One region of the Serratia surfactantfaciens genome, then DNA from elsewhere that is predicted to be linked to it. Evidence: predicted binding sites of a transcription regulator. Region 1 holds the regulator's gene; each other region holds the start of a gene.

Region 1 (10,422 bases):
CGGAGTTGATCGTGTCGACCACCGCCGCGCTCAACGGGCAGATAGATATGGCCGTTGGCAACGTATTAGGTTCCAACATCACCAACATTTTATTGATCCTGGGCGTCGCGGCGCTGATCCACCCGCTGGCGGCGCGCTCCGAAATACTGCGGCGCGAACTGCCGTTGATGTTAGCGGTCACAGTATTGTGCGGTTTCGTGTTGATGGACGGCACCCTCAGCAGGCTGGACGGCGTGCTGCTGTTGGCCGCCGCCGCCGGCTTCATCCTGCTGATGCTGAAAATCGCCCGTCTGGCGCAGCGCGAGGGCAGCGACAGCCTGACCATGGAGCAGATCGCCGAGTTGCCGCAGGACAGCAGCAACACCGTGGCGGTGCTGTGGCTGGTACTGGCGTTTATCATTCTGCCGCTCTCTTCCAGAATGGTGGTCGATAACGCGACGGTGATCGCGCACTATTTCGGCCTGAGCGAACTGGTGGTCGGCCTGACCATTATCGCCATCGGCACCAGTCTGCCCGAGTTGGCCACCTCCATCGCCGGGGCGCTGAAGGGCGAAGATGATATGGCGATTGGCAACATCATCGGCTCCAATATTTTCAACACGGTGATCGTGCTGGGCGTACCCGCCCTGCTGTCGCCGGGCAGCGTGGACGCCGCCGCCTTCCAGCGCGATTACTGGGTGATGCTGGCGGCCAGCGTGCTGCTGAGCGTGCTGTGCATCGGCCGCAAACACCGCATCGGCCACCTGGCGGGCGCGCTGTTATTATGCGGCTTTATTGCGTATCTTGCGGTGCTGTTCTTTAACCCTTTCAGTACTTTCGGCTAAACCGACGGGAATGAGTATGTCGAACATTGAGTTGCAACCGGGCTTCGATTTTCAACAGGCCGGTAAAGAAGTGCTTCAGATAGAGCGTGAAGGGCTAGCCCAGCTCGACAGCTACATCAACGCAGACTTCACCCACGCCTGCGAAACCATCGCCGCCTGCAGCGGCAAAGTGGTGGTGATGGGCATGGGCAAGTCCGGTCATATCGGCTGCAAGATCGCCGCGACATTCGCCAGCACCGGCACCCCCTCATTCTTCGTTCATCCGGCGGAAGCCAGCCATGGCGATTTGGGTATGGTCACCTCGCAGGACATCGTGCTCGCGATTTCCAACTCCGGCGAGTCCAGCGAGATCCTGGCGCTGATCCCGGTATTGAAACGCCAGCAGATCACCCTCATCTGTATGACCAACAACCCGGAAAGTTCGATGGGCAAGGCGGCGGATATCCACCTGTGCATCAAGGTGCCGCAGGAGGCCTGCCCGCTGGGGCTGGCACCGACCACCAGCACCACCGCCACGCTGGTGATGGGTGATGCGCTGGCCGTCGCGCTGCTGAAAGCGCGCGGGTTCACGCCGGAAGATTTCGCGCTGTCCCATCCGGGCGGCGCACTCGGCCGCAAACTGCTGCTGCGGGTTAGCGATATCATGCATAGCGGCGACGAAATGCCCCACGTCAGCGCCGACGCCTCGTTGCGCGACGCGCTGCTGGAAATCACCCGCAAAAATCTGGGCCTGACGGTGATCTGCGACGATCTGATGAAAATCGCCGGCATCTTTACCGACGGCGACCTGCGACGGGTGTTCGACATGGGCATCAACCTGCACGAGGCGAAGATCGCCGATGTCATGACGCCGGGCGGCGTGCGGGTGCGCCCCAATATCCTGGCGGTCGATGCGCTGAATCTGATGCAACAACGCCACATCACCGCGCTGTTGGTTGCCGATGGCGACCAATTGCTGGGTGTGGTACATATGCATGACATGCTGCGCGCCGGCGTCGTTTAATTAAGGAATAGAACGGAATGGGTATGGTAGAAACCTGCTACGGGCCGGTAGAACAAGAGGTTATGGCGCGTGCCGGGAACATCCGCCTGTTGATTTGCGACGTTGACGGCGTGCTGTCGGACGGCCTGATCTTCATGGGCAACAACGGTGAAGAATTGAAGGCGTTCAACGTGCGCGACGGCTACGGCATCCGCTGCTTGAAAACCTCGGACATCGAGGTGGCGATCATCACCGGTCGCTCCGCCAAGCTGCTGGAAGACCGCGCGCAGACGCTCGGTATCACCCATCTGTATCAGGGGCAATCCGATAAGCTTTTGGCCTTCCGCGAACTGTTGGATACACTGTCGTTAACGGCGGATCAGGTCGCCTATATCGGCGATGACCTGATCGACTGGCCGGTGATGGCACAGGTCGGGCTGGCGGTCGCGGTGGCGGACGCACACCCGCTGCTGACGCCGCGCGCTCACTATGTCACCCGCATTGCCGGCGGCCGCGGCGCGGTGCGCGAACTGTGCGACATCATTCTTTTGGCTCAAAATAAGCTGGAGGACGCCAAAGGGCTGTCGATATGAGTAAAACCAAACTGTGGATCACCATCCTGTTGACGGTGATCGTTCTGGCGCTGATCGGCTGGAACATGACGGACTTCAGCGACGACACCGCGCCTGGCCCGGCCAACGATCAGGATCCGACCTACCAGAGCCAGCATACGGTCACCGTGGTGTACAACCCGGCCGGCAAGCTGAATTACAAGCTGGTGGCGGAAGACGCGAAGTATTACACCGCCGGCGAGCTGAGCTGGTTCACCCAGCCGGTGATGACGCTGTTCGATGAGAATGCGGTGGCCACCTGGTCAGTTCGCTCCGATCGCGCCAAACTGACAAAAGACCGGATGCTGTATCTGTATGGTCACGTCGAGGTAAACAGCCTGACCACCACCTCGCAGCTGGAAAAAATTAAGACGGACAACGCTCAGGTAAACCTGGTCACCCAGGACGTCACCTCCGATGACGAAGTCACGCTTTACGGGACCAATTTTACCTCTAACGGCATGAAAATGCGTGGGAACCTGCGGACCAAAACCGCTGAGCTGATTGATAAGGTTAAGACCAACTATGAAATCCAGAACCAAAAACCAACTCCGTAATCTGTTGATCGGCAGCTTAGTTTTGGCCGCCAGCGCCCCTGCTCTGGCGCTGAAATCCGACTCCAGCCAGCCGGTCAGCATCGACTCGCTCAAGCAGTCGTTGGACATGCAAAGCAACGTCAGCACCTTCACTGACAACGTGGTGATCAAACAGGGCACCATCGATATCCGCGCCGACAAGGTGGTGGTCACCCGTCCGGGCGGAGATCAGAATAAGACCTATATTGAAGCGTTCGGCAACCCGGTAACCTTCTACCAGATGCAGGACAGCGGCAAACCGGTCAAAGGCCACGCGCAGAAAGTGCGTTACGACGTGGCGACCCAGCTGGTGACCCTGACGGGCAACGCCTATCTGGAGCAGCTCGACAGCAACGTGAAAGGCGATCGCATCACCTATCTGGTGCAACAGCAGCAAATGCAGGCGTTTAGCGACAAAGGCAAACGCGTGACAACGGTTCTGGTACCGTCGCAGTTGCAAGACAAAAACGGGCAAAAAAAGAGTAACTAATCACTTATGGCAACACTCATCGCAGAAAACCTGGCGAAAGCCTACAAGGGCCGTAAAGTTGTCGAAGACGTCAGCCTGAAAGTGAAATCCGGCGAGATCGTCGGCCTGCTCGGGCCGAACGGCGCCGGTAAAACCACCACCTTCTACATGGTGGTCGGCATCGTGCCGCGCGACGCCGGGCGCATCGTGATCGACGAAGAAGACATCAGCCTGCTGCCGCTGCACGCCCGCGCGCGCCGCGGCATCGGCTATCTGCCGCAGGAAGCGTCGATCTTCCGCCGTCTGAGCGTGTACGACAACCTGATGGCGGTGTTGGAGATCCGTCCCGATCTCACCAGCGAGCAGCGCGAGGACCGCGCCAAGGAGCTGATGGAAGAGTTCCATATCTCCCATCTGCGCGACAGCCTCGGCCAGGCGTTGTCCGGCGGTGAACGCCGCCGCGTCGAAATCGCCCGCGCGCTGGCGGCCAACCCGAAATTCATTCTGCTGGACGAACCCTTCGCCGGGGTGGATCCGATTTCCGTTATCGATATCAAGAAAATCATCGAGCACCTGCGTGACAGCGGCCTGGGCGTGCTGATCACCGACCACAACGTGCGCGAAACGCTGGACGTGTGTGAACGCGCCTATATCGTCAGCCAGGGCAAACTGATTGCCCACGGCACGCCGGATGCTATTCTGGCCGACGAGCAGGTAAAACGCGTTTATCTGGGCGAAGAATTCCGCCTCTGAGCGCCGGCGCGCCCTGCGGGGCGACACCGTTAACGGAAGTAGACAGAAGACTATGAAGCAAGGTTTGCAACTCAGGCTCAGCCAACAGCTGGCCATGACTCCTCAGCTCCAGCAGGCGATCCGCCTGCTGCAGTTGTCCACGCTTGAGCTTCAGCAAGAGATCCAGCTGGCGCTAGAGAGCAATCCGTTGCTTGAACAGACCGATCTGCACGACGAAATCGACGCCAAAGAAACCCAGGATACCGAGGGGCTCGATACCCGCGAGGCGTTGGAACAGAAAGACATGCCGGAAGAGCTGCCGCTGGACGCCACCTGGGATGAAATCTACACCGCCGGCACCCCGTCCGGCACCGGCACCGACTACAGCGACGATGAGCTGCCGATCTATCAGGGCGAGACCACCCAAACGCTGCAGGATTACCTGATGTGGCAGGTGGATCTGACGCCGTTTTCCGATACCGACGCCGCCATCGCCACCTCCATCGTCGACGCGGTGGACGACACCGGCTACCTCACCGTCCCGCTGGAAGACATTCTGGAAAGCCTGGGCGACGAGAACGTGACCCTTGAGGAAGTCGAGGCGGTGTTGAAGCGCGTGCAGCGTTTCGATCCGATCGGCGTCGCCGCGCGCGATCTGCGCGATTGCCTGCTGGTGCAGCTCTCCCAATACGCCAAAGACACCCCTTATCTGGCCGAAGCCCGGCTCATCATCAGCGACCATCTGGATCTGTTGGCCAACCACGACTTTCGCAGCCTGATGCGATCAACCCGGCTAAAAGAAGATACACTGAAAGAAGCGATGCTGCTGATTCAGTCGCTCGATCCGCGCCCGGGGCAGTCTATCAATACCGGCGAATCGGAATACGTGATTCCGGACGTGCTGGTGCGCAAGACGCAGAACAAGTGGACGGTGGAGCTCAACGGCGACAGCGTGCCGCGTTTAAAGATCAATCAGCAGTACGCCGCGCTGGGCAACAGCGCGCGCAGCGAAGCCGACGGCCAGTTTATCCGCAGCAACCTGCAGGAAGCCAAGTGGCTGATTAAAAGCCTGGAGAGCCGCAACGAAACCTTGCTGAAGGTCACCCGCTGCATCGTCAGCCAGCAGCAGGCGTTCTTCGAGCAGGGCGAAGAGTTTATGAAACCCATGGTGCTGGCGGATATCGCCCAGGCCGTGGAGATGCATGAATCGACGATCTCGCGCGTCACCACGCAGAAGTTTCTGCACAGCCCGCGCGGCATTTTCGAATTGAAATATTTCTTCTCCAGCCACGTGAATACCGACAGCGGCGGCGAAGCCTCCTCGACGGCGATCCGCGCGTTGGTGAAGAAATTGATTGCGGCGGAAAACCCCGCCAAACCACTCAGCGACAGCAAGCTGGCCACCCTGCTCTCCGATCAGGGGATCATCGTGGCGCGGCGCACCGTCGCCAAGTACCGAGAGTCTTTGTCCATCCCGCCGTCGAACCAACGCAAACAGTTGGTTTGACCTCTATTGAGAAGGAAGACACTATGCAGCTCAACATTACCGGACACCACATCGAAATCACCGATCCGTTGCGCGAGTTCGTGAACAACAAGTTCGCCAAACTCGAACAGTATTTTGATCGCATCAATCAGGTGTATGTTGTATTAAGTGTGGAAAAAGTGCAGCAAATTGCGGAAGCAACGGTGCACGTGAATGGAGGCGAGTTGCACGCCACCTCGGAAGACGAGAATATGTATGCCGCAATTGATACGCTGATCGACAAATTGGCACGTCAATTGAACAAACATAAAGACAAATTGAAGCAACACTGACACCCTAACCCATTCCATGAGGTTGCATACGTCGCAGCCTCGCCGTTCGGCGCGTGACCCGCATGGGTGACGCGCCGAACGGTAATCAGGGTTAAAACCGACGAAAAACCGCCTTGCCGGGTCCGCCCGGTGGCGCGGTTTTAAGTGAAGATGAGATGAACAACGAATATATGCAATTAAGCTCGGTGTTAAACATCGAGTGCACCAAAAGCTCGGTACACTGCACCAGCAAGAAGCGGGCTTTGGAAATTATCAGCGAACTGGCCGCCAAACAGCTCAATCTGCCTTCGCAGGTGGTGTTTGACGCGGTTCTCACCCGGGAGCGCATGGGCAGCACCGGTATCGGCAACGGTATCGCCATTCCCCACGGCAAACTGGAAGAGGACACACTGCGGGCCGTTGGCGTGTTTATCCGTCTCGACCAACCCATCGCTTTCGACGCCATCGACAATCAGCCGGTCGATCTGCTGTTCGCGCTGCTGGTGCCTGCCGATCAGTGCAAAACCCATTTGCATACCCTGTCGCTGGTCGCCAAACGCCTGGCCGACAAAACCGTATGCCGCCGCCTGCGCGCCGCGCAGAGCGACGAAGAACTTTACCAAATCATCACCGAGTGATGCCCGGCCGGCGTGACTTCCAGCCCGGATAACGATACTGTTTCACGATGATGGATCCGGCTGCGGCCGGAATAACAAAGTTTCCAACGGTGGCGATGAACGCCGCCGCGATGCCAGGGGAGTTGCCACATGGTGCTGATGATTGTCAGCGGCCGTTCCGGTTCCGGAAAATCCGTCGCCTTGCGGGCGCTGGAAGACATGGGTTTTTACTGCGTTGACAACCTGCCGGTGGTCCTGCTGCCGCAGCTCGCCAATACGCTGGCGGAACGCAATATCTCCGCGGCGGTCAGCATCGACGTGCGCAACATGCCGGAATCGCCGGAAGTGTTTGAATACGCGATGACTCAGCTGCCGGACAGCTTCTCGCCGCAGCTGCTGTTCCTCGACGCCGATCGCAACACGCTGATCCGCCGTTACAGCGACACCCGCCGCCTGCACCCGCTCTCCAGCAAAAACCTGTCGCTGGAAAGCGCGATAGACGAAGAGAGCGACCTGCTCGAACCGCTGCGCTCGCGGGCCGATCTGATTATCGACACCTCGGAAATGTCGGTGCACGAGCTGGCCGAAATGCTGCGCACCCGCCTGCTGGGCAAGCGCGAGCGCGAGCTGACCATGGTGTTCGAATCCTTCGGCTTCAAGCACGGCATTCCGATCGACGCCGACTACGTGTTCGACGTGCGCTTCCTGCCCAACCCGCACTGGGATCCGAAGCTGCGGCCGATGACCGGTCTGGACAAGCCGGTCGCGTCGTTCCTCGATCGCCATACCGAAGTGCACAACTTCATCTACCAGACCCGCAGCTACCTGGAGCAATGGCTGCCAATGCTGGAAACCAACAACCGCAGCTACCTGACGGTCGCTATCGGCTGTACCGGCGGCAAGCACCGTTCGGTATACGTGGCGGAACAGCTGGCCGATTACTTCCGCTCGCGCGGCAAGAACGTGCAGTCGCGCCACCGCACGCTGGAAAAGCGCAAACAATGACGGTCAAACAGACGGTTGAAATCAAAAACAAGCTGGGCATGCACGCACGCCCGGCGATGAAACTGTTCGAACTGGTGCAAAGTTTCGACGCCGAAGTGATGCTGCGCAACGAAAGCGGCACCGAGGCCGAAGCCAGCAGCGTCATCGCGCTGCTGATGCTGGATTCCGCCCAGGGCCGGCACATCGAAGTCGAGGCGACCGGCCCCGACGAAGTCAACGCGCTGGCGGCGGTGGTCGAGCTGTTCAACTCCGGGTTTGATGAAGATTAGCCGCTGAGGGCGCACCTTTGCGCCCAATCCCCCCATATTATCTCCCACTCAGCTTCGGCTCAGGCAGTCCAGCGCCACCGCTTTGAAGCTGTCGAAGCTGTCGCTGCCCAGCAGGCGGCTCATTGAGCGCTCACGCACGAAGGTGACGAACAGCTCGTAGATCGCCATCGCCTCTTCATAGTCGCTCTTGCTGATCGCCAGCAGGAAAATCACGTGCGCGACCTCGCCTTCGCCCCAGGCGACGCCCTGCGGCGCCAGCAGCGTCACCACCACGGTCTTCTTCGCCAGCAGCCCCAGCGAATGCGGCAGCGCGATGCCCTCGCCCAGCAGCGTGGAGACGATCGCCTCGCGCTCGACCACCGACGGATAAAAGTCCGCGCCGACGTACCCTTCTCGCTCCAGCTGGCCGCACACCCGGCTGAACAGCTCAGCCTGCGTCAGCGGCTCGTTGAGCACCATGAAATGCTCGGCGTCGAAGAACTTCTCCAGCATGTACGGCCGGGTGCGATCCACCAGCACCAGCTTGCCCAGTTGCTCCAGCTGATAATCGGTCGGGAACGGCGACATCACCACCACCGGCTTGTTCTTCTCGCCGATGCGGGCGTTGGAAATCACGAAGTCTTCGTCGATATGCGCAAGCATCTCGTAATCGCGCAGCGAAACGATGCGCGTCATCACCAACTGCGGATACTTGCGCGCAATCTGCGCCTGGATCATGCGCACCGTCGAGTTGCCGGTATCGCACACCAGCATCACCTGCGGGTGGCGTTCATAACCGATGTTGTAATGTCGCTCCAGCCCCACGCCGATATGCAGCACCAGATAGCCGATCTCGTTCTCGCTCAGGGTATAGGGGGTGTATTTGCCCCAGCTGGAGACCGCCGCCAGCGTCACGTCGTAAGCCATCGGATAGTGCTGCTTGATGTTGGCCAGCAGCGGATTGGGGATATTGATCTGGTACTTCACCCGCGTAATCATGGTTTTGATATGGGTGAGCAGATCGGCCCGCAGCTGCTCGTCGCCCTGCAGGTTGTAGTTATAGTGCGCGTTGATGTAGGACAGGATGTAGTCCACCAGCGCTTCTTCATCGTCGGCGTTGATCTCGGTCGGCTGCACGTCCTGCACGCGCCGCGCGGCGATGTTGACCCGCAGATAGGCCTCTTCGGCCATCGCGATCTCTTTGCCGGAGGCCGAACGCAGCTCTGCCGCCAGGCGGGTCGACACCTGGCGCACCGCCTCGTCGCCGTCCTCCACTTCGAAGTCCGGCAGCGGATAGCCGTCGCTGATGCGCCGCAGCGCCACCGCGCAGTAGAAGATCAGATACTGCTCGCCCTCGTCGGTCAGGCGAATGGCATATTGCGACAGCAGCGGGTGCAACAATCCGGCGAACGCCGCCACCTGCGGCTGCAGCAGGATCTCGTTGTTGAGCAACGGGTTCTCGGCGTCGGCCAGCTGTAGCTGGAACAGCAGATCGGTCAGGCAGGCGCGGATCGCCATTTCCGCGCCGAACAGCTTCATGCCGTAGCGCGGCTTGGTTTCGATCGTCAATTGATAATGCGCCAGACGCTCTCTCACCTCAGCCATGTCGTTTTGCAGCGTGCCGCGGCTGACGAACCACTCGTCGGCCAGATCTTCCAGTTTGAGAGAGAAGGCTGAGGTCAAAAAACGCACCAGCAGATAATGCACCCGCTCCTGCGCGCTGCGCGGGGTAGCCTGCTTGCGGCGCTCCTGCTGCTGCAGGGCGCTGAACAGCGCAGCGTTATCGACCTGCAGACGATAGCCGGCCCCGCGATTATGCACGAAGCGCGCGCCGTATTTGTCCAGGATCTCGTTCAGCGCGGTGATATCCGCCCGCACCGTGCGGGTGGACACGGCGAAACGCTTCGCCAGCTCATCCTGCGGCAAAGTCTCGGTTTGCAAAGCATCGAACAAGTAAGCCAAACGCGGGTAAGGAAATCGCACCATTCTGTGTCCGTCAATCAGGCGGCCCGCCCGGCGAACCGGGCGGGCCACGGGTTACTTCGGCGGCGGCAGGAACGCCATTTGCGAAGGGCTGCCGATCGGCAGATAGCCGCCCGCAAAGCTGAGTTTGCCGTCCGTCGGGTTGACGCTGAAGCGGGTGACGTTATCGCTGCGCTGGTTAAGCGCATACAGATAGCGGCCATCCGGGCTCAGCGCCAGCGAACGCGGGTAATCACCGCGGGTCCAGGTTTCCGCCACCGGTTTCAACTCACCGCCGGCACCCACGCTGAACTGGGCAATGCTGTTATGCAGCCGGTTGGCGACGTACAGCGTGCCGCCATTCTTGCTGAGCGCCAACCCCGAAGCGAAGCTGGTACCCTGATAGTCGGCGGGCAGCGCGGAAACCGCATGCAGTTGTTTCAGAGTACCTTTTTGGCGATCAAAACGGTAGCTGGTCAATGTCGAAGCCTCTTCGTTCACCAGCAGCACGGTGCCGCCGTCCGGATGGAACACAAAGTGGCGCGGACCGGCACCGGCGGACGAGGCGGCGATCCACGGCGGATCGTTCGGCGTCAGCCG
Region 2 (10,422 bases), 1.7 Mb from region 1:
ACCGCCAGGATCGAACCAAACAGCACGTGCAGCAGATCCACGCTGGAACCGCGCAGCGAGACCAGCGTGACCCCGAGCGCCAGCGACCCCAAATAGAACCCGGCGAAACTGGCGTCCTCTTTCAGCGGCGTGCGGCGGCTCACCAGGCCGGACAGCATCGCCACCGCCAGCCCGGCGATAAAACCGCCCACGCCCATCGCCACCAGCGACATGCCGGAAATCAGATAACCGATCGCCGCGCCAGGCAACACCGCGTGGGACAACGCATCCCCCACCAGGCTCATGCGGCGCAGCAGCAGAAACACCCCCAGCGGGGCTGCGCTGAGCGACAGCGCCAGGCACGCCATCAGCGCGCGGCGCATAAAACCGAAAGAGAGGAAAGGATCGATAAGCCCATGCAACAGCATCATGGCGCCACCGCCCGCAGACCCGGCTGCCGTTCGGCGGCCTGATACCGCGGTACCTGTTCCAGCACGCGCTCGGCCGCGCCCCAATGGCACGCCTGCGGGGTCAGCAACAGCACCTGCGGAAAATGCTCGGCAACCATCGACATATCGTGCAGAACGGCGATTACCGTTCTCCCCTGCCGGTGCAGTTGCGCAATCGCCTGCAGCAGGATCTGCGTGGTGGCGCTGTCGATGCCGGTAAAAGGCTCATCCAGCAGGATCAACGGCGCCTGCTGCACCAGCAGGCGCGCAAACAGCACCCGCTGCAACTGGCCGCCAGACAGCTCGCCCACAGGGCTGTGCGCCAGCGCACTCATGCCGACGTTCGCCAACGCCTCATTAACCAGACTCGCGGCGCGCTTGTTCATGCCGCCGAACATGCCGCTTTGCGACCAACAGCCCATCGCCACCAGATCGCTCACCGCTATCGGGAATTGCCGATCCAGTTCCGCCTGCTGCGGTAAATAAGCCCTGCGCGGCGGCTTTGCATCGTTAAAACTCAGGCAGCCCGCCAACGGCGGCAACAAACCGGCGAGGGTTTTCAGCAACGTCGACTTCCCGGCCCCGTTGACGCCCACCACCGCGGTTAACGAACCGGCGCTAAACTGCCCGTTCAGCGGCGGGAAAAGCGGCGTAGTGCCATAACCTATCGCCAGTTGGCGTAATGTGATCATGGCAGCGACACCGCCCAAAAAATGCCGAGCCACAACAGAGCCAATAAAACAGCGGCACCCGCACAACGCACAGCAGCGGAAGTGGTAAACAGTGAATTCAGTGACGGCGCGGCGTCATCTTGCGAAGTGGGGGTCAATGTCGTGGCCAGCAAGGTAAGTTAATGGTTATAATATAACATCACAATCACCGTGACACCTCAAGTCCTACCGTGCCCATTAATGCAACGGAACGTAACAACCGACGAGACACCGCCCTCCGCCACTGTCATCCATATCAAAAACAGGGATATTCCCATTCTGCGCAAATGTTGTTTTAAGGTAAAAAACCGAAGTAAATCGAAAATTTTACCGACGAGAGCGGAAAAGGAGTAAGATAAGCGGATAACATTGCTGTTGGCCAAGATTAATGCGTGTTACCCTTGCCTGTAACCTGGACGTCAACGCACTTTCTGTTAAAGAATTAAAGAAAGTGATTAATGACAATATTGCGGAGTTAGTACCTGCGCTGACCAGCGGACTCGATTTTTATTCCGAAAGCGCACGTTACGCCGAAGATTCATTAGAAATACTTGATATAGTGCGACAAAGCGAGAGCGATTATTCAATGCGTTATCGCTATAAGTGGGGAATTTTTAATGCCTGCCTGGATATCAACAGCGAAGACACTCTCAGCGATAGCGTCCGGTTCAGTGTGACAGAGCGGGGTTTAATCTTCGACATCATTGATAACTCACGGCCATCAACTGCGGATGAATTGTAAGTTTACGTAATAACTGCAGGCCAAACGCGAAAAAATGATTTATATTAATTTTACGGGAAGTTTATTTAACCACCGTTAAGCTGCCTCCGTTCATGATGTAAATCAGCTTACTCACATAGTGTTATCACACCGCAATTAAGACTTACGGAGGGGATGATATGGATGAGTATTCGCCTAAGCGACACGATATTGCTCAGCTCAAATTCTTGTGCGAAAATTTGTATGATGAAGGTATCGCCACCCTGGGAGACAGTCACCATGGCTGGGTTAACGATCCGACATCTTCCGTCAACCTGCAGCTGAATGAGTTGATTGAACATATCGCTTCGTTTGTGATGAGCTATAAAATTAAATACATGGACGAATCCGACCTGTCGGAGTTAGTCGAAGAATATCTCGACGATACCTATACGTTGTTCAGCAGCTACGGTATCAATGATTCCGACCTGCGCCGTTGGCAAAAAACCAAGGCGAGATTATTCAGAATGTTCTCAGGAGAGGACATCTGTACGACAATGAAAACTTAGGGGATAATTATTCCCGAGCTATTTTACGGTTATTAAACTAAAAGGCCATCATGACTAAAACCGACTATCTGATGCGTTTACGTAAATGCACCACGATTGATACTCTCGAACGTGTTATCGAGAAAAATAAGTACGAGCTTTCCGATGATGAACTGGAGCTGTTTTACTCAGCCGCCGATCACCGTCTGGCAGAGCTCACCATGAACAAACTGTATGACAAAATCCCCACCTCCGTTTGGAAATATGTCAGATAATCAGCCCCCAACGCGTTGAGCCGATGCCTTTATCGGCCTCAATGTCAAAACTGAATACGTATTTTTCCTATTGACAACAAAATGTCATTTACGTTCCCGCTCGTCAGTAATAATGAATAGAAACAATTTTCTTTTAAATAGGGCGTGTTATGTCACTGTGCCCCAATATGCTCTCGCCTAATAGCCACTCATTCATTATCTGGAAAGTGCCGGAGGCAACGGCGGAAAGTAACGCACGCTCACTGCCAGGCGGAAAAGGGCATGGAGAAATGAAGCGATTCACGAGGAACAGACAACGAGCAGAAGCTCAAATGGGTGGGGGCCCTGCCAGCTACATCCCGGCACACACGTCACCTGCTGCGGCTGCTTCCTTCCGGACCTGACCGAGTTCACAAGTTAGTGTTGCGGGAGAACCAACAGGGCCCCCATTGACGGCTTCTGTACTCCGAAGCGGTGGGCATTATCGGCGATGCCCCACCAAATAGCAAGCCAACCGGGGCCAACCGCTGTTTTCTTGCCCACCTGCATTGTGGCACACTCTTCGCCTGGATTTTGATTCGCGCAGGAACAGCAACATGCAACCAGAAGATGCCTCTTTCAGCCAGCGGGTATTCCATGTCGTGGCCGCCATTCCTTACGGCAAAGTCACCACCTACGGCGAAGTCGCCCGGCTGGCCGGTTCACCGCGCGCCGCGCGTCAGGTCGGCGGCGTACTGCGCCGTTTGCCGGAAGGCAGCACCCTGCCCTGGCACCGGGTGATCAACCGCCACGGCCAGATCTCGCAGCAGGGAGAGGATTTTCAACGGCAGCGGCAGGCCTTGCTGGCGGAGGGCATCATTTTCGGCCCGCACAGCACGGTCGATTTCGATCGCTACGGCTGGCGCTGGTAAAACAAAACAGCCTTTGGCCGAAGCGCAAAGGCTGTTGATTTCATCTTGCTGTACTGCAGTAAGATTACTGCATGGCGGTTGGCGCAGCCTGAATCGGCACACCCTGAACCGGAACCAGCAACAGATCGGCACGGGTGCCGTTGCGATTGACCACTTCCTGGATGGTGTCGGTAATAAACATCAGTCGCCCGTTGACCGTCACCGCCGCGCTCAGAATGATGCGCGCATTCGGTTGAATGTCGGACGGGTTATACGGCAGCGTAAAGCTGAACGGCGCCTGTTGCCCTTCAGTGCGTACCGCGCGCTGTGCAATCACTTTAGACGGCGCATCCGCCAGCGAGGCATCAGAGAGGGTGACCGTCAGTACGGCGTCCGGCGGCAGCGCAATGCGCTGACGTATATTAACCGAACCTGTCACCGCCGGGCCCTGAATCTGCGTTTGCGCAGCCGCCGGGTTGCCGGCCGTCTGTGTAGGCACATCAGCACTCTTTTGCGCGCATCCTGCCAGCGTGATCGTCAGTGCCGCGGCACCGCCTACGATTTGCCAGAGTTTCATGGATCGGTCTCCTTTTTTATTATCAACATGTTGGTGGCTTTAACCACCGCACCCATTAAACTTAGCACAAAACACTGATAAATCCACTTTACCCCACCTATTAATCACTTAGCCCGCCGAAAACGCTCACTATTAAGAGCATTCTCATCACCGCTTTAACGCCGGATGTTGACGCCGCGCCGTGATATTCCGCACACTGAACAAAATGATTATTAGAAAGGTAACAATTTTATGAGCCAGGCATTGCAAAACCTCCTCGATCTGCTGGATCTGGAGAAAATCGAAGAAGGGCTGTTCCGCGGCCAGAGTGAAGATCTGGGGTTGCGCCAGGTGTTCGGCGGGCAGGTGGTTGGCCAGGCGCTCTACGCCGCCAAACAGACGGTGCCGGATGAGCGCAGCGTGCATTCGTTCCACAGCTACTTCCTGCGTCCGGGCGACAGCAGCAGGCCGATCGTCTATGACGTGGAAACCCTGCGCGACGGCAACAGCTTCAGCGCACGCCGCGTCAGCGCCATTCAGCACGGCAAACCCATCTTCTATATGACCGCCTCCTTCCAGAGCCCGGAAGAAGGTTTCGAACACCAGAACCAGATGCCGGAAGTGCCGCCGCCGGAAGGGCTGCTGTCCGAATCAGAGATCGCCCAGAAGCTGGCGCATATGCTGCCGGAAAAAGTGCGCGATAAATTTATCGGCCAGAAGCCGCTTGAAATGCGCCCGGTAAAATTCCACAACCCGTTGAAAGGCAGCGTGGAGGAACCGCATCGCTACGTGTGGTTCCGCGCCAACGGCAGCATGCCGGACGATCAATGCATCCACCAATATCTGCTGGGCTACGCGTCGGACTTTAACTTCCTGCCGACGGCGCTGCAGCCGCACGGCGTCGGCTTCCTCGAGCCGGGGATGCAGGTTGCTACTATCGATCACTCGATGTGGTTCCACCGTCCGTTCCGCATGGATGACTGGCTGCTGTATGCGGTGGAGAGCTCTTCCGCTTCCGGCGCACGCGGTTTCGTGCGCGGCCAGATCTACACCCGCGACGGCGTGCTGGTCGCCACTACCGTGCAGGAAGGGGTAATTCGCCAGCGCGACGCTTGAACCGCGACATGACATAAAGAAAGGGGCGATGTTTCCATCGCCCCTTTTTGCTTCATCATTATTTTACTGTTTAGCGCACTGCCCTGCTTCGAGTCTTACTGGTTGTAGGCGCTCTCGCCGTGGCTGTTGACGTCCAGTCCTTCGCGTTCCTGCTCTTCCGGTACTCTCAACCCCACCATGGCGCCCGCTATCTTGAAGGCGATAAAGGCGGCGGCGCTCGACCACACCAACGTGATCAGCACGCTCACCAGCTGGATCCAGACCTGATGGCCCATCGTCACCCCTTCGGCATAGCCGGTGCCGCCCAGCGAAGAGGCGGTGAACACGCCGGTCAGCAGGCAGCCGACGATTCCGCACACCCCGTGCACGCCGAACACGTCGCAGGTGTCGTCCACCTTCAGCCATTTCTTCAGCGTCACCACGCCCCACAGGCCGGCGACGCCGCCCACCAGGCCGATGATCAACGCCCCGCCCACGCCCACGGTGCCCGCCGCCGGCGTCACCGCAACCAGTCCGGCGATCATACCGGAGCAGGCGCCCAGCAGCGAAGGCTTGCCGCGCAACACCCACTCGGCGAAGGTCCAGGACAGAATGGCGCCTGCGGTGGCGACGACGGTGTTGAGGAACGCCAGCGCCGCAATGCCGTTAGCCGCACTGGCGGAGCCGGCGTTGAAGCCGAACCAGCCGATATACAGGATGGACGCCCCGGTAAACACCATCGGCAGGTTGTGCGGTTTGAACGCCTCTTTACCGAAGCCGGCGCGTTTGCCGATCAGGTAGGCACCGATCAGCCCGGCGCTGGCGGCGTTAATGTGCACCACGGTGCCGCCGGCGAAGTCCAATGCACCGTCGGTGGCCAGGTAGCCGCCGCCCCACACCATGTGCGCGATCGGCAGATAAGACAGGGTGAACCACACAATCGCGAAGATCAGCACCGCCGAGAAGCGAATGCGCTCGGCGAAGCCCCCCACCACCAGCGCCACGGTAATGCAGGCGAAGGAGGCCTGGAAGGCGACGTGGATCATCTGGCTGATGCTGCCGGTAACGCTGTCGATGCCGATGCCTTTCAGCATCGCGGTTTCGAACCCGCCGAACACCGCATTGCCCTCGCTGAACGCCAGGCTGTAGCCATACAGCACCCACAGCACGCAGACCAGCGCAAAGGTAACGGTGACCTGCGTCAGCATCGACAGCACGTTTTTGCCGCGCAGCAGGCCGCCGTAAAACAGCGCGATGCCCGGCAGCGTCATGAACAGCACCAACGCGGTGCAGATCATCATAAAGGCGTTGTCGGCCTTATCGGCGACCGCCGGGGCGGCCAGAGCCAAAGAAGGAACCAGGGTTACCGAACTCAGGCCCAACATGGATAACAGTCTTTTCATTATCAATCCATCCCCATTACTTAACTGAGTTCGCGGTTACAGTGCCGATTCGTCGGTTTCGCCAGTGCGAATGCGGATCACGCGTTGCAACTCGGCAACGAAAATTTTGCCGTCGCCGATTTTGCCGGTGTAGGCGGCTTTGCTAATCACATCAACCACTTCATCCAACTGATCGTCGGCGATGGCGATATCGATTTTGACCTTGGGCAGGAAGTTGACGTTATATTCGGCGCCGCGATACAGCTCGGCATGCCCCTTCTGGCGGCCAAAGCCCTTCACTTCGGTTACGGTCAACCCTTGAATGCCCACGGAGGACAGGGCCTCGCGCACGTCCTCCAACTTGAACGGTTTGATTACCACGGTCACCAGCTTCATATTGCCCCTCCACGAATTAAGCCCAAACTCACCCCTGGTACGCGTCATATGTAGCAAGGGCTGTGCCAAATTTAATTTTCCATGGCGATTCAGCAGATTAGCGGGCAGGCGGGTGCCGCCGCGACGCAGCGCGGCACCGATACCTTGAATGGGTTAAATAATGCGCACTGATTTGGTGCGCATCGCGTCGAAAAAGTGCAGAAAGAGGGCATGGCGCTGGCGAGTTGCCTGCTGGTGGTGCGTTAGGAAGAAAGATGGGCCGCGATCGCGGCCCATGTTCAGGCGGGTTGGCTCTCCTCACGCACCGCTTCCGCCAGCTGCTCGCCCGCCAGCTGCAGTTGGTACATCTGGTAGTAGCGTCCCTGTTGCGCCAGCAGCTGCTGATGGTTGCCCTGCTCCACCGCCTGGCCGCGATGCAGCACCAGAATGGAATCGGCGTCGACGATGGTCGACAGCCGGTGGGCGATCACCACCAGCGTAGTGTGCTCGCGGATCACGCGCAGCGCCCGCTGAATCGCCTGTTCAGTGCCCGAGTCAATATTGGCGGTCGCCTCATCGAGGATCAGGATCTGCGGCGCCTGCACCAATACTCGCGCCATCGCCAGCAGCTGTTTCTGCCCGACCGACAGGTTATTGCCCTGTTCCCCCAGCCGGGTATGGATCCCCTGCGGGAAGCCGCGGACCAGATCCGCCAGCTGCACCGTTTCCAGCGCCCGCCAAACGGCCTCTTCATCGATGTTGCGCCCCAGCGTCACGTTGGCCAGCACCGAATCGGCGATCACCACCGGATCCTGTTGCACCATCGCCACGCCCTGGCGCAGCGTGCGATGCGACAGGCTGGCAAGCGGGCGACCGTCGAGGCGCACTTCCCCCTCGCTGACCGGGTAATAGCCCATCAGCAGGTTGGCCAACGTGCTCTTGCCGCTGCCGGTGTGACCGACCAGCGCCACAAAGCCGCGCGAAGGCACCGCCAGCGAAATATGCTGCAGCACCTTTTTGTCCGCACGGTAGGCGAAGCTCAGGTCGGTGATGTCGATACGCCCGCCGGCCAACGGGCGATCGTCGGCGCCGTAACTCTGCTGGCTGCGATCCATCAGTTCGAAAATACGTTCGCCGGCCACCACCGCTTGCTGCAGAATCGACTGCTGTGACGTCAGCTCGATCAGCGGTTCGTTCAAGCGCCCCAGGTAGTTGATGAAAGCGTAGAGTACGCCGACGCCAATCACGCCTTCACCGCTGAAGCCGAACAACATCAGCAAGCCGCACAGCACCAGCGCCGAAAACAGGCTGAGCAGCGGCCGCAACAGGAAACCGTCGAGCCGCAGAGTCTGCATGCGCGCGAGGTAGTGCGACTGGCTGGCGGCGCTCATGCGCTCGCCGAAGCGCACCTGCTGGCGGAACTGCTGAATCACGCCCATGCCGTTGATCACTTCGTTGAAGCCATCGTTGATGTCCGCCAGATAGCTGCGTACCCGGCGCACGATCGGCGTGCTGTAGTATTGATAGATGCCCATCACCACAAACACCGCCGGGAAGATGCAGATGGCCACCAGCGCCATGCGCCAGTCGAGGCTGAACATCGCCACCAGCATGGCGCCGATCAACGCGGCGCTTTTCAGCACGGTGGAAACCACCATCACGTACAGATCCTTGATCACTTCGGTGTCGTTGGTAACGCGCGAGATCAATTGCCCGACCGGTTGCGTGTCGAAAGCGCTGAGCGGCTGGCGCAGCGCAGCGTCCATCACGTCGGTGCGCAGCCGTTGCACTACGCCCACCGCCGCCCGGTTGAACAGCAGCGCCTGAAAGTAGTGCAGCGCCGCCGCCAGCAGCTCCAGCAGAATATAGGCCGCCGCCAGCCCGCCGACGATCATCATCGGCAGTTGCCCTTTGGCAACGTAGTTATCGATAAAATAACTCACCAGGATCGGCCCGGCGACTTCCGCCGCCGCCGCCACCCACAGCATCAGCACCGCCAGCCCCAGCGGTTTGCGGTACGGCGAGCCATAGGCCAGCAGCCGCTTCAGAGTCGGCCACAGCTTTTGCACTTTATTCATCGGCCAACGCCTCCTCACCGTTTTCCGGCGCTTCGTCCAGCGCCGCTTCCAACTGCTGATAACGGTACATATCGCGATACCAGCCCGGCTGCGCCGCCAGCGCCGCCGGATCGCCGCGCTGCGCCACGCCGCCGTGCTGCATCACCAGGATCTCGCTGGCTTCGGTCAATGCCGACAGCCGGTGCGCACTGATGATCACCGTGCGATCCTGCCCCCAGCTGCGCAGGTTGTGCAGGATCTGATGTTCGGTACGGCCGTCCACCGCCGACAGCGCGTCGTCGAGGATCAGAATTTCCGCATCCAGCAGCAGCGCGCGCGCGATGGAGATACGCTGTTTCTGCCCGCCCGACAGCATCACGCCGCGTTCGCCAACTTCGGTGTCATAGCCCTGCGGCAACCGCAGAATGTCCTCATGGACGCTGGCCAGCCGCGCCGCCTGTTCGATCTGGGCCTGCGTCGCCCCTGGCTGGCCCAGCGCGATATTGTTCGCCACGGTATCGGAGAACAGGAACGGCGTCTGGCTCACTACCGACAGCCGTGAACGCCAATCGTCGAGTTTGACCTGCGGCAGCGGCAGACCGTGATAGCGGATCTGCCCTTCATCGACGTCGAACTGACGCTGGATCAGCGACAGTAGCGTCGACTTGCCGGCCCCGGTCGGCCCACACAGCCCCAGCATCTGCCCCGGCTTCAGCGTCAGCGCCACGTCATGCAGCGCCGGGTGCGGATTTTCCGGATAGTGGAACGCGCGGATATCCACCTCCAGCACGCCGCGCCCGGCCGGCAACGCCTGCGGGCCGTCCTGCACCGCAGGCGCCTCGTCGAGCAGGCTGCGGATACGGCCGTAGGCCGCGCTGCCGCGCTCGACAATGTTGAACATCCAGGCCAGCGCCAACATCGGCCAGATCATCAGGCCAAGGTACATCACAAAGCTGGTCAGTTGCCCGAGCGTCAGCGAACCGTTCACCACCATCCAGCTGCCGCCGCCGATGGCCAACAGATTGGAGGCGCCGATGGCGATATAAATGGTCGGATCGAAGCGCGCATCCACCCGCGCCACGTGCATGTTTTTGGCGCCGGTCTGCGCCGCCACCTCGGCGAAACGGTTGGATTGGTGATCTTCCAGCCCGAAGGCCTTGATCATGCGGATGCTGGTCATGCTTTCCTGCGCCTGATCGTTCAGGCTGGAAAACGCCGCCTGCGCCGATTTAAAGCGCTGGTGCAGCTGGTCGCCGTAATATTTGATGGCGATCGCCATCAGCGGCATCGGGATCAACGCCAGCAGCGTCAGCTGCCAGCTGATTTGGGTGCTCATCACCACCAGCACCACCAATCCCATCACCAGCGAATCCACCAGCGTCAGCACGCCTTCACCGGCGGCGAACACCACGCGGTCCACGTCGTTG
Region 3 (10,422 bases), 520 kb from region 1:
CGATCGTTTTCCGTCAGGTGACGCTTACGGATACGGATCGAGGTCGGCGTCACTTCTACCAGTTCGTCGTCATCGATGAACTCCAGAGCTTGCTCCAGGGTCATTTTGATGGCCGGAACCAGGGTAGTCGCTTCGTCAGTACCGGAAGCACGCATGTTGGTCAGCTTCTTACCGGTCAGGCAGTTTACGGTCAGGTCGTTGGAACGTGAGTGAATACCGATGATCTGGCCTTCATACACTTCCGCACCGTGGCCCAGGAACAGCTTACCGCGATCCTGCAGGCCGAACAGCGCGAACGCGACCGCTTTGCCCTGGCCGTTGGAGATCAGCACGCCGTTCTGACGCTGGCCCACTTCGCCCGGACGCACGTCGTCGTAGTGGCTGAAGGTGGAGTACAGCAGACCGGTGCCCGAAGTCATGGTCATGAATTCGTTACGGAAGCCGATCAGACCGCGGCTTGGGATCACGTAGTCGAGACGCACGCGGCCCTTACCGTCTGGATCCATGTTTTTCAGGTCGGCTTTACGCTCGCCCATCGCCTGCATCACGGAACCCTGATGCTGCTCTTCGATATCCAGCGTCACGTTCTCGAATGGCTCCTGCTTGCGGCCATCGATTTCGCGGAAGATAACTTTCGGACGGGAAACCGCCAGCTCGAAACCTTCACGACGCATGTTTTCGATCAGCACCGACAGGTGCAGCTCGCCACGACCGGATACGCGGAAAGCGTCCGCATCGTCGGTTTCTTCGACGCGCAGCGCCACGTTGTGCACCAGCTCTTTGTTCAGACGATCAAGGATCTGACGCGAGGTCACGTACTTACCTTCTTTACCGCAGAACGGCGAGGTGTTGACGTTGAAGAACATGGTTACGGTCGGTTCGTCGACGGACAGCGCCGGCAGCGCTTCTACGGCGTTGGTGTCGCAGATGGTGTCGGAGATGTTCAGCTCGCCCAGGCCGGTGATGGCGATGATGTCGCCCGCTTCCGCCAGGGTGCTGTCGATACGCTCCAGACCCAGGTGGCCCAGCACTTTGCCCACTTTACCGTTGCGAGTTTTGCCTTCGCTGTCGATGATGGTGACCTGCTGGTTCGGCTTCACTTTACCGCGCTTGATGCGGCCGATGCCGATAACGCCCAGGTAGTTGTTGTAGTCCAACTGGGAGATCTGCATCTGGAATGGCGCTTCCAGCTCAACCTGCGGCGCAGACACGTGGTCGACGATCGCCTGATACAGCGGGGTCATGTCTTCCGCCATGTCAGTGTGATCGACGCCGGCGATGCCGTTCAGCGCAGACGCATAAATGATCGGGAAGTCGAGCTGCTCGTCGGTCGCGTCGAGGTTCACGAACAGGTCGAACACCTGATCCACAACCCAGTCAGGACGCGCGCCTGGACGGTCAACCTTGTTGATGACCACGATCGGCTTCAGACCGTTGGCGAAGGCCTTCTTGGTCACGAAGCGGGTTTGCGGCATAGGGCCATCCATTGCATCCACAACCAGCAGCACCGAGTCAACCATCGACATCACGCGCTCTACCTCGCCGCCGAAGTCGGCGTGTCCTGGGGTATCCACGATGTTGATACGGTAACCGTTCCAATTAATGGCGGTGTTTTTTGCGAGGATGGTAATCCCACGCTCTTTCTCCAAATCGTTGGAGTCCATTACGCGTTCGGTGGCTTCCGCACGCTCTCCGAAAGTACCGGATTGTTGCAGCAGCTTATCAACCAGGGTGGTTTTACCATGGTCAACGTGGGCAATAATGGCGATGTTACGCAAATTTTCGATCACAGCTTTGCCTCGGGCATTAGAAATAGCGCGCTATTGTACACGTATTAAGCGAGGGACTAAACAAGATCACAACCATCTCTTATAAACAACCGCATACCGGTCAGTTTGTGATCCCTTTCACGGTGCAAAAAGCCGCAATCGTTGCACTTTTGCACCATTTCGGTGCCCACGCCCACCCCAATTGCACCATAACAGTGCAAATTATCGCTGATGGTGCATACTGTGGCTGGGTAAAACCCGCGCAGAAAGGCGATGAAAGCCTTTTTTAAAAGTTGGCACGCTTTTCGCTTTAGTCTTTTCAAGGCGAAAAAAAGCCAGTTCCACAGATTCGTTCCACGACGACGACAATGATAAACCGGGAGAGTTAAGTATGTCCGCTGAACACGTTTTGACGATGCTGAATGAGCATGAAGTGAAATTCGTAGACCTGCGTTTCACTGACACCAAGGGTAAGGAACAACACGTGACTATCCCGGCTCACCAGGTAAACGCCGACTTCTTCGAAGAAGGTAAAATGTTTGACGGCTCCTCTATCGGTGGTTGGAAGGGCATCAACGAATCTGACATGGTACTGATGCCGGACGCCAGCACGGCGGTTCTGGATCCGTTCTTCGAAGAACCTACGCTGATCATTCGCTGCGACATTCTCGAGCCGGGCACCATGCAAGGCTACGATCGCGACCCGCGCTCCATCTCTAAACGCGCCGAAGACTTCCTGCGCTCTTCCGGCATCGCGGACACCGTGCTGTTCGGGCCAGAGCCTGAATTCTTCCTGTTCGACGACATCCGCTTCGGCAGCAGCATCCGCGGTTCCCACGTGGCCATCGACGACATCGAAGGCGCCTGGAACTCCGGCACAAAATACGACGGCGGCAACAAAGGCCACCGTCCGGCGGTGAAAGGCGGTTACTTCCCGGTTCCACCGGTCGACTCTTCGCAGGATCTGCGTTCTACCATGTGTCTGACCATGGAAGAGATGGGCCTGGTGGTTGAAGCGCACCACCATGAAGTGGCGACCGCCGGTCAGAACGAAGTGGCAACCCGCTTCAACACCATGACCAAGAAAGCCGACGAAATTCAGATCTACAAATACGTGGTGCACAACGTAGCGCACGCCTTCGGCAAAACCGCGACCTTCATGCCGAAGCCAATGTTCGGCGACAACGGTTCCGGCATGCACTGCCACATGTCGCTGTCCAAGAACGGTACCAACCTGTTCGCCGGCGACAAATACGGCGGCCTGTCTGAAACCGCGCTGTTCTACATCGGTGGCATCATCAAGCACGCCAAAGCGATCAACGCCCTGGCCAACCCGACCACCAACTCCTACAAACGTCTGGTGCCGGGCTACGAAGCGCCGGTGATGCTGGCTTACTCCGCCCGTAACCGCTCTGCGTCTATCCGCATTCCAGTGGTTTCCAGCCCGAAAGCGCGCCGCATCGAAGCCCGCTTCCCGGATCCGGCGGCTAACCCATACCTGTGCTTCGCCGCACTGCTGATGGCCGGCCTGGACGGCATCATCAACAAGATCCACCCTGGCGACGCCATGGACAAAAACCTGTACGACCTGCCGCCGGAAGAAGAAGCCGAGATCCCAAAAGTGGCCGGCTCGCTGGACGAGGCGATGGCCGCACTGAACGAAGACCGCGAGTTCCTGACCCGCGGCGGCGTGTTCACCGACGATGCGATCGATGCCTACATCGAACTGCGCAAAGAAGAGATGGACCGCGTTCGCATGACGCCACACCCGGTTGAGTTCGAACTGTACTACAGCGTCTAAGCCCGACCCGCGCCGTCTGCAGAGGCGGACGGCGCCCACATTTTTGTTATCGCTTTTTTGTTGCCGTGGAAACTTTCAGCCCATCTTCGGATGGGTTTTTTTCTCCACCGTATTTTCTGCAAAACTATTCCATACCACGCCGATCCCGGATGGAGTAGGATAGATGCACTAAAAAGGTGCAGGAGTCTGCTGTATGGCAACTGGCAAGCTGCCCGATGCTGGGCAGATCCTCAATTCACTCATCAACAGCATCCTGCTGTTGGATGACTCACTGGCGGTTCACTACGCCAACCCGGCGGCACAGCAGTTGCTGGCGCAAAGCTCCCGCAAGCTGTTCGGCACCCCGCTGCCCGATTTGCTCGGTTATTTTTCGCTGAACGTCTCGTTGATGCGTGAAAGCCTGCGCGCCGGTCAGGGCTTCACCGACAATGAAGTGACCCTGGTGGTCGACGGCCGCGCGCATATCCTTTCCCTGACCGCTCAGGCGCTGCCGGAAGGCTATATCCTGGTCGAGCTGGCGCCGATGGACAATCAGCGCCGCCTGAGCCAGGAACAGTTGCAGCATGCCCAACAGGTGGCGGCCCGCGATCTGGTGCGCGGTTTGGCGCACGAAATTAAAAATCCGCTGGGCGGCCTGCGCGGCGCGGCGCAGCTGCTGGCCAAGGCGCTGCCCGATCCGGCGCTGACCGAGTACACCAAGGTGATCATCGAGCAAGCCGATCGGCTGCGCAATCTGGTGGATCGCCTGCTCGGGCCACAGCGGCCCGGCCAGCATATCACCCAAAGCATCCATCAGGTCGCGGAGCGCGTCTGCCAGCTGGTATCGCTGGAAATGCCGGATAACGTCACGCTGGTGCGCGACTACGATCCGAGCCTGCCGGAAATGGCCCACGACCCGGATCAGATAGAACAGGTGCTGCTGAACATCACTCGCAACGCGCTGCAGGCGCTGGGTGAAGCGGGCGGCACCATCACGCTGCGCACCCGCACCGCGTTCCAGATCACGTTGCACGGCACCCGCTACCGCCTGGCGGCGCGCATCGACGTCGAAGACGACGGCCCCGGCGTACCGGCGCAGCTGCAGGACACGCTGTTCTACCCGATGGTCAGCGGCCGTGAAGGCGGTACCGGCCTGGGATTATCCATCGCCCGCAATCTTATCGATCAGCATTGCGGAAAAATTGAATTCAACAGTTGGCCAGGTCATACCGAATTCTCGGTCTACCTGCCCATTCGTCAGTGAGGTTTGCTATGCAACGAGGGATAGTCTGGATCGTCGATGACGATAGCTCCATCCGCTGGGTGCTTGAGCGCGCGCTCACCGGCGCGGGCCTGAGCTGCGCCACCTTCGAAGGCGGCAATGACGTGCTGGAAGCCTTGGCCACGCAAACCCCCGACGTGCTGCTGTCCGATATCCGCATGCCGGGTATCGATGGCCTGGCGCTGCTCAAGCAGATCAAACAGCGCCATCCGATGCTGCCGGTGATCATCATGACCGCGCATTCGGATCTGGACGCCGCCGTCAGCGCCTATCAGCAAGGGGCCTTCGACTACCTGCCGAAGCCGTTCGACATCGACGAAGCGGTGGCGCTGGTCGAGCGCGCCATCAGCCATTATCAGGAGCAGCAGCAGCCGGTGCGCAACCAGCCGGCCAGCGATCCGGCGGCGGACATCATCGGCGAAGCGCCGGCGATGCAGGACGTGTTTCGCATCATCGGCCGGCTGTCGCGTTCGTCGATCAGCGTACTGATCAACGGCGAATCCGGCACCGGCAAGGAACTGGTGGCGCATGCGCTGCACCGCCACAGCCCGCGCGCCAAGTCGCCGTTCATCGCCCTGAACATGGCCGCCATCCCCAAGGATCTGATCGAGTCCGAGCTGTTCGGCCACGAGAAAGGCGCCTTCACCGGCGCTAACCAAATCCGTCAGGGTCGCTTTGAGCAGGCCGACGGCGGCACGCTGTTCCTCGACGAGATCGGCGACATGCCGCTCGACGTGCAGACGCGCCTGCTGCGGGTGCTGGCGGACGGCCAGTTCTACCGGGTCGGCGGCTATGCGCCGGTGAAGGTCGACGTGCGCATCATCGCCGCTACACACCAGAACCTGGAGCTGCGGGTACAGGAAGGCAAGTTCCGCGAGGATCTGTTCCACCGCCTGAACGTGATCCGCGTGCACCTGCCGCCGCTGCGCGAACGCCGTGAAGACATCCCACGGCTGGCGCGCCATTTCCTGCAGATCGCCGCCAAAGAGTTGGGCGTAGAGGCCAAGAACCTGCACCCGGAAACTGAAACCGCGCTGACCCGCCTGCCCTGGCCGGGCAACGTGCGCCAGTTGGAAAACACCTGCCGCTGGCTGACGGTGATGGCCGCCGGGCAGGAAGTGCTGATTCAGGATCTGCCGGGCGAGCTGTTCGAAACCGCGGCGCCGGAAAATCCCAGCCACAGTCTGCCGGACAGCTGGGCCACGCTGCTGGCCCAGTGGGCCGATCGCGCGCTGCGTTCCGGTCATCAAAACCTGCTGTCGGAAGCGCAGCCGGAGATGGAGCGCACGCTGCTCACCACCGCCCTGCGCCACACTCAGGGACACAAACAGGAAGCCGCGCGCCTGCTGGGCTGGGGGCGCAATACCCTGACCCGCAAGCTCAAAGAACTGGGCATGGAATAGGTGCCGGGATTGATGATAAAAAACGCAGCCCAGCGCACAAAAAAACGCCAACCTCAGACTTTACAGCCGGTGCGGGCGCAGTATGATCGTGTCGCACACTCTGGAGGTTGACGATGCTGGACTCATTCATCGTATTCATTTCTCAGGGCGCGGAGCTGGGCTCCGCCGCCAGCCACACCCCGCAGGCGGCGGTTGCCGCAGTGTTGTGCGCCGCGCTGATTAATTTCTTCAGTTAAAAAAACAGCCGCATCAGCGGCTGTTTTTTCATCCTCAGATCACCCGTGAGAACTGCTGGCTGCGCGCCTGTTGCCGCAGATAGCGATCGAAACACATACAGATATTGCGGATCAGCAAGCGCCCGCGCGGCGTAACGCGGATGCCCTGCTCGTCGCGCTCCACCAGCCCATCGCGTTCAAACGGCGCCAGCAGCTGCAGGTCTTCGGCGAAGTAAGCGGTGAAGTCGATGCCGTATTGCCGCTCGAGCGGCTGATAGGTCAACCGGAAGTTGCAGATCAGCGTTTTGATCAGATCGCGCCGCAGGCAATCGTCGTCCGTCAGCGCCAACCCTCGCCACAGCGCGTTGCCCTGCGCCTGTACGCTGTCATAGTAATGCTTCAGCTCTTTTTGGTTCTGCGCATAGCTGTCGCCAAGCATGCTGATGGCCGACACGCCCAGCCCCAGCAGATCGCTGTCGCCCTGGGTGGTGTAGCCCTGGAAGTTGCGGTGCAGCTTGCCTTCGCGCTGCGCGATCGCCAGTTCGTCGTCCGGGCGTGCAAAGTGATCCATGCCGATGAACTGATAGCCGGCGTCGGTCAGGAAAGCGATGCTCTGTTGCAGGATATCCAGCTTCTGCTGCGCACCGGGCAGATCGGCGTCTTTGATTTTACGCTGGGCAGCGAACAGGTTCGGCATATGCGCGTAGTTGAATACGCTGAGGCGATCGGGATTTAGCTCCGCCACGCGCTGCAGCGTGAAAGCGAAGCTTTCCGGCGTCTGTTTCGGCAAGCCGTAGATCAGATCGATATTGGTCGAGCGGAAGCCCAGCGCTTTGGCCCGCTCGATCAGGGCGAAAATGAAGGCTTCATCCTGCTCGCGGTTGACCAGCTGCTGCACCTGCTTGTTGAAATCCTGCACCCCCATGCTCAGGCGGTTAAAGCCTTCGGCACGTAAATGATCGAGCACATCCAGCTCTATCTCACGCGGATCGACCTCGATCGACATCTCCGCATCGGGCAGAAAATCAAAATGTTCACGCAGCAGCGCCACCAGCCGGCTGATTTGCGCTTTATCCAGGTAGGTTGGCGTACCGCCGCCCCAGTGCATCTGGCCAACCTTGCGGCCGGCAAACAGCGGCGCGCGGCCGGCGATCTCTTGCGCCAGGACGTTCAGGTATTCGTCGGCCTTGTGCGTCTGACGCGTCACCAGCTTGTTGCAGCCGCAGAAGTAGCACAGCTTGTGGCAGAAAGGGATATGCACGTACAGCGACAGCGGCCGCTCAGGGTAGCGCGCAGCGGCGCGTTGAAACGCCGCTTCGTCGTAGCTCTGGTTAAACTCCAGCGCCGTGGGGTATGAGGTATAACGCGGCCCTGAGTAGTTATATTTTTGGATCAGGGCCAAATCCCAGACAATCGTCTGCTCTGACATGCTCACTCCTTCCGATATCTTTTTCTACCGGGCCGGGAGAGGGGCGGTTGTCTGCGCTGTCTGGCCACGGAAGCGCTGCGAAAACGCGCTTTGCGCTTAGACAGCCGCCATAGTTTACCGAATAACCACAGCAGATAACACATCAAGAGTAGGGCTATTGTCGGGATTAGCCACATGGCGCGTTAAAAGGCGTCTTTCGGGTTGCCGCCTTTCAGCAGCTTCAGAATATCTTCCTGCTTCTCTTCTTCTTCGTCTTCGTCGTCGTCGCCCAGCTCGATGCCCAGCACGTCCATCAGCACATCGATGCGATCCAGCGTCTTGTCGACATACGCCTGCTCTTGCGCATTCAGCGTTTCGCCGTCGTCGATGCGATCCAGCAACTCGTTCAGACGTTCGTCATTTTCCAGCTTCGCCAGTTCTTCTTCCGGCGACAGGCGCGGTTTCGCTTCGGCCTTTGGCTTCGGCTGCGGTTTGGCCTTCACTTTGGTCTCGTCGATCACCAGCGCAACCGGCACCTTACTACCGATACGCGGATCTTTGGCTTCAGACGCCGATTTGTTTTTCTGGCTGCCGGACTCGACCTGGGTGCGCGAACCGGAAGCGTGGCCGCGGCGCTTTTTCAGGCGTTTGCGCTCGCGCGCTTCCTGATCGAGCTCCATACGGCTTTTCTTTTTCGTTTTTGACTTCGCCGCGCTGCCGCGAGGTGCTTTTGATGGCTGGTTCATAGCGTGTGCTCTTAGGTATGTAGATTCAGTATAGAATTGCGGCGGAATCTAGCAGAAAGCGGGCAAAGAAAAAAGGCGGCAGGTTAAACCTGCCGCCTATTTCGCACCTTCTTGCGAAGGGTATTCCTGTTACGCGCTCCTTGCGTACATGCAACATCCCGGTTTTTCCCTCTGCTATAACCGCATTCCCTGCCACTACGTCCTTCATCCTGAAAGAAAAATCGTCCATGGCGCAATCCATTCGCATCCGCCCTTCCCGAGCGAGCTTCCTGCGGGCATCCAAACTGCCGATACTTCACCATCCGATGTGCCTGTCGCCTATTCCGGTGCGAAACAGTCACTTCCTTTTGCGTTCATCCTGGCACTCATTGCACGCCCTGTGCATTCCCTGAGATTTGTCATCCTTCCCGGATGTTCCTTAATCCTGCGCAACCCTGCGTTAACGAGTACTTTACGTTATTGTTGCGAAGGCTCAAGGTACCTGACGCCGTTTTGGGCGACATTTCCACATAACGAAAAAACAACGCATTGTTTTTAAAATAAAAACAGAAATATCACTTTCGAATAAAGCGACATTACCCGCGATTCGAATGGCAAATGTCTCACAACGCACGCTTGGCATAACTGCCGCTTTATCGCGTCCCGCCGCTTAAAAACGGAGAAACACGCCATTTTTACCGCTGATGCAGTTATAATCGCCAACCAGTTAGCCATCCTCACGGAGACGAAAAATTTTGACCAGCAAGAACTACAACTACCATGTGACCCATTTCGTCACCAGCGCACCCGATATTCGCCATCTGCCGGGGGATGCAGGAATTGAAGTCGCCTTTGCCGGCCGTTCCAATGCCGGTAAATCCAGCGCACTGAATACCCTCACCAACCAAAAAAGCCTGGCGCGCACCAGTAAGACGCCAGGGCGCACCCAGCTGATCAACCTGTTCGAAGTGGAAGACGGCATCCGCCTGGTCGACCTGCCAGGTTACGGCTATGCCGAAGTGCCGGAAGAGATGAAACGCAAATGGCAACGCGCGTTGGGCGAATACCTGCAGATGCGCAACAGCCTGAAAGGCCTGGTGGTGCTGATGGATATTCGCCACCCGCTTAAAGATCTCGACCAGCAGATGATCCAGTGGGCGGTCGACGTCGGTACGCCGGTGCTGGTGCTGCTGACCAAGGCCGACAAACTGGCCTCCGGCGCACGCAAGGCGCAGCTCAATATGGTGCGTGAAGCGGTGCTGCCGTTTATGGGAGATATCCAGGTTGAAGCCTTCTCGTCGCTGAAGAAGATCGGCGTCGACAAGCTGCGCCAGAAGCTGGACACCTGGTTCAACGAGATCCCGCCGGAAGTGCTGCCGGAAGACGAAGCCGGCGAATAAGCTCGAGCCGAACGCTTAGGCCGATGCCTCACCGCATCGGCTTTTTTATGCCCGAAGATCGGCCGTAGGCGGGATTTTTCGTTATCTAATTACAGTTTTGAAATAAAGCCATCATAAAAACTTATCGACAAAACGGGCTTATCTCAGCGGATGACGCGAATTAAGGGGGCGGAAACTGACATGAAAAGCGGGGCGTGGTGATAGGAAAAACGTATGGTTTGCTGCTGTTTTTACAATAAAAAACGCCCCAGTCAATACTGACTGGGGCGGCTAAATATTCAGCCAAATCCGATTACGTGAAGTAAAAGGTCTGAAAGATAGAACATCTTACCTCTGTACCCTACACCTGTAACTCTACATCATTTTTTCGCAGGGAAAAAGAATTTTTTGTAGTTTACTTACACAATTTGAGACACAAGAACGGCGAAGTTGAGGAAACA

Evidence for each region. Region 1 encodes sigma-54, which starts transcription at its own class of promoters, with help from an activator protein. Its sites were predicted from a motif close to GTTGGCACANNTTTCGCTNT; they were not measured.
Region 2: the regulator sigma-54 is predicted to act here: its motif matches at 7,010-7,029, upstream of glnK (P-II family nitrogen regulator).
Region 3: the regulator sigma-54 is predicted to act here: its motif matches at 2,062-2,081, upstream of glnA (glutamate--ammonia ligase).

The regions. Positions count from the first base shown of each region.
Region 1 covers NZ_CP016948.1:3,873,362-3,883,783, forward strand. The annotation lists gene ATE40_RS18160 (calcium/sodium antiporter) at 1-824, shown strand, start outside; gene kdsD (arabinose-5-phosphate isomerase KdsD) at 841-1,827, shown strand; gene kdsC (3-deoxy-manno-octulosonate-8-phosphatase KdsC) at 1,845-2,399, shown strand; gene lptC (LPS export ABC transporter periplasmic protein LptC) at 2,396-2,974, shown strand; gene lptA (lipopolysaccharide ABC transporter substrate-binding protein LptA) at 2,943-3,482, shown strand; gene lptB (LPS export ABC transporter ATP-binding protein) at 3,489-4,214, shown strand; gene rpoN (RNA polymerase factor sigma-54) at 4,267-5,700, shown strand; gene hpf (ribosome hibernation promoting factor) at 5,724-6,011, shown strand; gene ptsN (PTS IIA-like nitrogen regulatory protein PtsN) at 6,167-6,628, shown strand; gene rapZ (RNase adapter RapZ) at 6,758-7,612, shown strand; gene npr (PTS phosphocarrier protein NPr) at 7,609-7,881, shown strand; gene ATE40_RS18215 (BglG family transcription antiterminator) at 7,930-9,846, opposite strand; gene ATE40_RS18220 (lactonase family protein) at 9,898-10,422, opposite strand, start outside.
Region 2 covers NZ_CP016948.1:415,851-426,272, reverse strand. The annotation lists gene ATE40_RS02010 (metal ABC transporter permease) at 1-410, opposite strand, end outside; gene ATE40_RS02005 (metal ABC transporter ATP-binding protein) at 407-1,120, opposite strand; gene ATE40_RS02000 (hypothetical protein) at 1,527-1,880, shown strand; gene tomB (Hha toxicity modulator TomB) at 2,039-2,407, shown strand; gene ATE40_RS01990 (HHA domain-containing protein) at 2,458-2,661, shown strand; RNA gene ffs (signal recognition particle sRNA small type) at 2,984-3,080, opposite strand; gene ATE40_RS01980 (MGMT family protein) at 3,237-3,551, shown strand; gene ATE40_RS01975 (YbaY family lipoprotein) at 3,616-4,107, opposite strand; gene tesB (acyl-CoA thioesterase II) at 4,339-5,202, shown strand; gene amtB (ammonium transporter AmtB) at 5,298-6,584, opposite strand; gene glnK (P-II family nitrogen regulator) at 6,621-6,959, opposite strand; gene smdB (multidrug efflux ABC transporter permease/ATP-binding subunit SmdB) at 7,238-9,016, opposite strand; gene smdA (multidrug efflux ABC transporter permease/ATP-binding subunit SmdA) at 9,009-10,422, opposite strand, start outside.
Region 3 covers NZ_CP016948.1:4,393,376-4,403,797, forward strand. The annotation lists gene typA (ribosome-dependent GTPase TypA) at 1-1,790, opposite strand, end outside; gene glnA (glutamate--ammonia ligase) at 2,161-3,570, shown strand; gene glnL (nitrogen regulation protein NR(II)) at 3,764-4,813, shown strand; gene glnG (nitrogen regulation protein NR(I)) at 4,822-6,234, shown strand; gene ATE40_RS24810 (YshB family small membrane protein) at 6,348-6,470, shown strand; gene hemN (oxygen-independent coproporphyrinogen III oxidase) at 6,505-7,878, opposite strand; gene yihI (Der GTPase-activating protein YihI) at 8,061-8,603, opposite strand; gene yihA (ribosome biogenesis GTP-binding protein YihA/YsxC) at 9,338-9,982, shown strand; gene spfP (small protein SpfP) at 10,261-10,308, opposite strand.